2 regions of the Herbaspirillum sp. FG34 genome follow, and region 1 is predicted to be linked to the other one. Evidence: predicted binding sites of a transcription regulator. Region 1 holds the regulator's gene; the other holds the start of a gene.
The links. Region 1 encodes FliA, which starts transcription of late flagellar genes. Its sites were predicted from a motif close to CTAAAGTTTNNNNNNNNNNNGCCGNTA; they were not measured.

Region 1 (3,410 bases):
ACGCAGAAGCGCGACCCGCTCAAGGGTGTGGTCCTCAAGGAAATGCTGGCGGCCGGTTTTTCGGCCAGCCTGTCGCGTCTGATTACCGAAAACCTGCCCGCCAACTCGAAGTCGCAGGACATCATGTTCTGGGTCAAGTCGGTGCTGGCACGCAATCTCAACACCCTGGCCAACGAAAACGAGCTGCTCGAAAACGGCGGCGTCTTCGCCCTGGTCGGCCCCACCGGCGTGGGCAAGACCACCACCACCGCCAAGCTGGCGGCGCGCTGCGTGATGCGCCACGGCTCCGGCAAGCTGGCCCTGATCACCACCGACGGCTACCGCATCGGCGGTTACGAACAACTGCGCATCTACGGCAAGATCCTGGGCGTGATGGTCCACTCGGTCAAGGATGAGACCGACCTGCGCATCGCTCTGGAAGAGTTGAAAGGCAAGCACACCGTGCTGATCGACACCGCCGGCGTGGGCCAGCGCGATCAGATGGTGGCCGAGCAGGACGCCATGCTGGCCGGTGCCGGCGTGGACATCAAGCGCCTGCTGTGCCTGAACGCCACCGCCACCGGCGGGACCCTGAACGAAGTAGTGCATGCCTATTCCAGCTCCGGTCTGGCCGGCTGCATCATCACCAAACTCGATGAAGCCGCCACCATCGGCAATGTGCTCGATGTGGTGATCCGCCACAAGCTCAACCTGCATTACGTGGCCAATGGCCAGCGCGTGCCGGAAGACCTGCACGTGGCCAACAAGCTGTATCTGGCCGACCGCGCCTTCAAGCAGAAGCGCGAAACCGCGCCCTTCGAGTTCCAGGAGGGCGAGTTGCCGGGCGTGATCGGGCCGACCGCGATGTCGATGAATGACAAGGGCCTGCGCGAGGTGAGCTTTGGCTAGTTACGACATCGACCAGGCAGCAGGACTGCGCCGGATGCTGGAAAGGCCGGTGCCGCGACTGTTTACCTTCTTCTCCGTCCTCGGCGAGGAAGAGAAGAGCGCCATGCTCATCAACCTGGCGGCCTCGCTGTCCCAGGCCAAGCACAGTGTGCTGGTCGTGGATGGCGACGTGGCCAGTACCGGACTGTTGACGCGCATCGGCTTGCGCCATGACGTGGCCACGCTGCAGGAGGTGGCGCGCATGGAGCGTCCCTTGATCGAGGCTACTCGTCTGCTGCCGGAAGGATTTTCGATGGCGCGCATCGCCCGCCGCAGCGTTCCTTCGGCCACCGACCCGCACGCAGGACGGCTGGCCGAGATCTTCGACAGCCTGATCGGCCAGGCCGAGATCACCCTGGTCAATGGCGTGCTGGCGCGCGACCTGTCGCTGCCGGTGCCGACCATGGAAATGGGTGAGATCGTGATTCAGGTGTCGACCACGGCCTCGTCGATCAAATCGGCCTATGTGCTCCTGAAGAGCCTGAGCGACCGTATCGGTCGCCGTCCCTTCAGTCTCATCGTCAACGATGCCACCGAAGCCGAAGCCCGCACCGTCTATGCCAACATGGCCCAGGCTGCCAGCCGCTACCTGGCGGCGCAATTGAATTTCATGGGGTCGATTCCGGCCGATGACCATATCCGCCGGGCCACCGGGCAGGGCCGGGCAGTGATGGACGTGTTTCCCTTCGCCGGGGCGGCGCTGGCGTTCCAGCGCCTCTCCAAGCGCTTTACGGCGACCCCGGACGCGACCGGCAGCAGCTACCGCATGGCCACCGACGGTGCCAGCCTGGGAGTGTGACGTGCATGTATAACGTCAAGGGAAAAAAGGGCAAGAACGACGTGCTGGAGCAGCATGCGCCGCTGGTCAGGAAGCTGGCGCATCAGCTCAAGGCCAAGCTGCCCCCCAGCGTAGAGGTGGACGACCTGATCCAGGCCGGCATGATGGGCCTGCTCGACGCCGTCAACCGCTATGAGGAAACCCATGGCGCGCAGTTTGAGACCTATGCCGTGCAGCGTATCCGTGGCGCCATGCTCGACGAACTGCGCAGCAGCGACTGGCTGCCGCGCAGCATCCGCCAGAATGCGCGCAAGGTGGAAGAGGCCATGCAGACCCTGCTGCAGCAACTGGGCCGCCAGCCGCAGGAGGCGGAAGTGGCGCAGCACATGAAGATCAGTCTGAGCGATTACCAGGCCCTGCTGACCGACTGTGGTGGCCATCAACTGATTTATTACGAGGACTTTCACGACGACGAGGGCGGTCATGAGCACTTCCTGGACCGCTATCAGACCGGCGAGGGTGAGGATGATCCGCTGCAGAGCCTGATCAACGGCGGTTTCCGTGAAGCAGTGGTGGATTCCATCAAGGCCCTGCCCGAGCGTGAGCAGCTCCTCATGGCGCTGTACTACGAGCAGGAAATGAACCTCAAGGAAATCGGTGCGGTCATGGGTGTCTCCGAATCGCGCGTATGCCAGCTGCACAGCCAGGCGATTTCGCGCATGCGTACCTATCTGCGCGAGCATTCCTGGAGCGGGGTGGCCTGAGTCCGCAGTACGACAATGAGCAGCATGCCGTATTTGCCGATGCCACATTTGCAGACACGTTAACGACAAAGCCCGGCCATGCCGGGCTTTTTGCTGGTCACCGCGCCTGAGCGGGAAGCGTTACACCACACCCAGTCGACGGCCCGAGGATTTGATGCTGTTCTGACCGTCGGGGCCATAGAAATTGCCAGTGCCGGTCTTGCCTTGCAGAATCGTGAGTGCGCTCTGGTTGATGGAGAGCTTCTTGCCGATCAGCAGGCCATTGACGCGGTTCAGTTCCTTGGCATCCTGGGCCAGTTCGAAGAGGCCGGCCCAGAGATCGCGGTCGGCCTCGCTGGCCTGTTCATTCATCCACTTCTGCATGCCGGCTTCATCTGCGCTGTAGCCCAGCGTACCCAGCAAGGCATGACGGTTGCCAGCCAGGGTGGACATTTCAGCAACGATGGCAGCTTTTTCGGAAATGATGTCGGTCAGCCCTTCCGCAGTGGCTTCGGCCAGCAGAGCCTGTTCCTGGGTCAGTTTTTCCACCAGGCGCGACATGGCAGCGTGTTCCTGGGACAGTTTGCTGGCCGGATTCATGCGAAAGATCCTCTGCAAAAACGAAAGGTGATCAGGCCGGGCGGGCGCTGATGAGGGTCTTGACGGTATCGATCAGGCCATTGGCGACCTTCTCGGGATCGATCTGGAAGGTGCCATTGGCAATGGCGGCCTTGATCTCGGCCACTTTCTTGGCGTCAAAGCTGCTGCTCTTGCTGTCGCCCTTGGTTTCCAGCGCCTGGTAGGTGCTGGACAGGCGCACGCTGTCCGAGGTGGCGGCGGTGGCAGCCGCGCCGTTGCCGGCGGCAGCGCCGCCCTGGGCGGTGGTGCGGGCTTGCGTCTGCGTCTGCTCGGTGTTGAGGGCAGCGGATTTGAGGGCGTCGTTAACGTTCACGGCAGTATTC
Region 2 (3,410 bases), on a different contig from region 1:
TCTGATCGAAGGTCTGTCCAATGTGCAGATCATGAAACTGGCGGCGACCAACATGATGTTGACGCGTTTCCGTTTCGACGATGGTGCCATCCTCGGCATGCTGACCAACTACAACAAGGACAAAAGCCTGGCGCAGTCGCATGCGGCCATTCTGATGGCCTGTCAGCCCAGCGAACAAATTTCGTAAAACAACAAGACAAGGCAGGGCCGGCGTGTCCAGGGGAAGTCAACGCGCCGGAGGGGAAGACGTTCAACGCTTTATCAAGTTTGTGTCTTGCATTCATGCCTGAGAGTTCGCTTGCCGGCGGCACGCGAGTCGGGGTCAGGCAGACTTATTACGAAATCACCGGGGGGTAGCACCATGGCTAAGAAGAGCGTTGTCACAGAGGCGCAGGAAATTCAGCTGGCCATCGAACTGATCAATCTGGGGGCGCGCCTCCAGTTGCTGGAATCCGAAACTTCACTCTCGCGCGAGCGTCTGCTGAAGCTGTACAAGGAATTGAAGGGCGTCTCGCCGCCCAAGGGCATGCTGCCGTTCTCCACGGACTGGTTCATCACCTGGCAGCCCAATATCCATTCGTCGCTGTTCATCAATATCCATCGCTATCTGGTGGAGCACGCCCGCATCAATGGCATCGAAGCCGTCATGAAGGCCTACAAGCTCTACCTGGAGCAGGTTGGCTACAACGATGCCGGCGAACCCGTGCTCTCGCTGACCCGCGCCTGGACGCTGGTGCGCTTCTTCGAAAGCAAGATGCTCATGACCACGCCCTGCTGCAAGTGCAATGGCCATTTCGTCGTGCATCGTCTGGACCTGCACCAGGATTACCTGTGCGGTCTGTGCCACATGCCGTCGCGGGCCGGCAAGACCAAGAAGGCCAAGGATGCCGTCACCATGGGTCTGGCCGAGGCTGCCCTGCCGGTGGCTGCTGCCGCGCCCCTGGTCGCCACGTCGGTCCTGGCCGCTGTGGCCTGAGCCGGAGCAGGGATGTACCAATGCCTTGCTGCAGGTCTGCAGCGAGGCGGTAATGGGCCAGGGTGTTCAACCAAAAAAGAATAAGGCCGATTGCCTCGATGTCCGAACCTGAGAATCACCCCGCCGCCGGTCGCAGGCCCTGGTGGCAGGCGCCGGCGCTGCGGGCCCTGCTGCTGTTGGCGTTGGCCCTGGTCGGCGCCAATGTGCTGGATGTGCTTTTTCAGCGCGCCGGTCTTGCTCCTCTTTCCCCCCTCCAGACTGCCCTGCTGCATGGCGTGATGGCCGCGCTGCTGGCGCGTCTGTGCCGCATGGCCATATGGTGGTGGCTGATCCTGCTGGTGTTCCCGGTGGCCGCATTGGGTGTGGCGCAGCTGCACGTGCCGCCGTGGGTATTCCTGGCGGTATTCCTGTTCATGCTGGTGTTGTTCTGGTCGACCTTCCGCAGCCAGGTGCCGTTCTATCCTTCCGGGCAGCGCGCCTGGGATGCGGTGGCCGGCCTGCTGCCGGAGGGGCAGCCGATCCGCTTCATGGATATCGGCAGCGGCCTGGGCGGCGCCGTGCTGGATCTGTCGCGCCGCCGCCCCGAGAGCGAATTCACCGGTATCGAGATCGCGCCCCTGCCTTGGCTGGTCAGCCGGGTGCGCGCGATGCTGGCAGGTGATCGCTGCCGTTTCGTGCGCGGCGACTACCTGCGGCTCGATTTCGGTGATTACGACGTGGTGTTCGCCTACCTGTCACCGGCGGCGATGGAGGCGCTGTGGCACAAGGCGCGCGCCGAGATGCGGCCGGGGACGCTGCTTCTGAGCTATGAGTTTCATATTCCCGGTGCTACACCTGATGTCGTGGTCGCCCCCGAGGACGGCGGCAGGGTGCTGCACGGGTGGCGCATGTGAGGGCTGGGAGCCGCGCAGGCCCTTGGCAGCGGCTGCGAGACGCGACGTATCAAGTTTGTGCCAATTCAGCCGTAAATCAAAAAGGAAGGGCGTTTTTCGGATATGTATTCCCTCATTTGCTTGATTGGAATACCTGTAATCTGATGAACGTGAAAATACACTCAACGCCACAGGGACGGGAGTAGGCACTTGTTAGTCATCATTGGATATATCGTGGTCATGGCGTCCGTCTTCGGCGGCTTTGCCATGGCAGGGGGCCACCTGGGGGCACTGTTCCAGCCAATCGAGCTGCTCATGATCGGCGGTGCTGCAGGGGGCGCTTTCCTGGTCGGTAACAACGGCAAGGCGATCAAGGCGACCCTGAAGGCCTTGCCCACCGTCTTCAAGGGCAGTGCCTATACCAAGGCGCTGTACATGGAACTGATGGCGCTGCTGTTCGAAATCCTGACCAAATCCCGCAAGGAAGGTCTGATGTCGATCGAAGGCGATATCGAAGAGCCCGAGAGCAGCCCCATCTTCAGCAAGTACCCGGGCGTGCTGGCGGACCATCACCTGATCGAATTCATGACCGATTACCTGCGTCTGATGGTCTCGGGCAACATGGATGCGTTCCAGATCGAAAACCTGATGGACAACGAAATCGAGACCCACCACCACGAGGGCGAAATTCCGGTGCACTGCATCGCCAAGCTGGGCGACGGCATGCCGGCCTTCGGTATCGTGGCAGCGGTCATGGGCGTGGTGCACACCATGGAATCGGTGGGTATCCCGCCCTCCGAGCTGGGCATGCTGATCGCGCACGCGCTGGTCGGTACCTTCCTCGGTATTCTGCTGGCCTACGGTTTCGTGGGCCCGCTCTCCAGCCTGCTGGAACAGAAGCTGCACGAATCGACCAAGATCTACCAGTGCGTGAAGGTGACCCTGCTGGCCAGCCTCAATGGCTATGCGCCGGCCCTGTCGATCGAATTCGGCCGCAAGGTCCTGTTCTCGACCGAGCGTCCGACCTTCCTCGAACTGGAAGAGCACGTCAAGCAGGCCAAGGGCAAGTAAGGCTGCCAGGCTGGTCCGGGGAGATCAGCTTGCAGGGCGATTCACACAGACATCAGTATTGAAGCAGGAGCACAGGCATGGCCGACGAAGGTCTACGTCCCATTATCGTCAAACGCATCAAGAAAGGCGGCGGGGGTCACCACGGTGGCGCCTGGAAGATTGCGTACGCCGACTTCGTGACGGCGATGATGGCCTTCTTCCTGCTCATGTGGCTGCTGGGGTCGACCGCCAAGGGGGACCTGAACGGTATTGCCGAATACTTCAAGACCCCGCTGAAGGTGGCCATGGCCGGTGGTTCCGGCAGCGGTGACGCCAACACCGTGTTGCCGGGGGGCGGCAAGGATCTGACCCGCCAGGACGGCCAGCTGCGCAAGGGTGAAAACGATGTGGTCTCGCGCAAGCAGAACCTCAAGCAGGCGCAGCAGGAGCTGGAGCGCGCCGAGCGTAGCCGCCTGGAAGAGTTGAAAGCGCGGATCGAAAAGGCCATCGAT

Region 2: a site for FliA is predicted at 1,918-1,944, ahead of motA (flagellar motor stator protein MotA). Genes of this name have one in related genera too.

What each region holds. Positions count from the first base shown of each region.
Region 1 is NZ_JBMDJS010000004.1:326,278-329,687, reverse strand. It holds gene flhF (flagellar biosynthesis GTPase FlhF) at 1-888, shown strand, start outside; gene ACODSZ_RS07665 (MinD/ParA family ATP-binding protein) at 923-1,726, shown strand; gene ACODSZ_RS07660 (RNA polymerase sigma factor FliA) at 1,732-2,469, shown strand; gene ACODSZ_RS07655 (flagella synthesis protein FlgN) at 2,590-3,048, opposite strand; gene flgM (flagellar biosynthesis anti-sigma factor FlgM) at 3,080-3,400, opposite strand.
Region 2 is NZ_JBMDJS010000013.1:73,892-77,301, reverse strand. It holds gene flhD (flagellar transcriptional regulator FlhD) at 1-187, shown strand, start outside; gene flhC (flagellar transcriptional regulator FlhC) at 362-976, shown strand; gene ACODSZ_RS16600 (class I SAM-dependent methyltransferase) at 1,075-1,869, shown strand; gene motA (flagellar motor stator protein MotA) at 2,059-2,919, shown strand; gene motB (flagellar motor protein MotB) at 2,997-3,410, shown strand, end outside.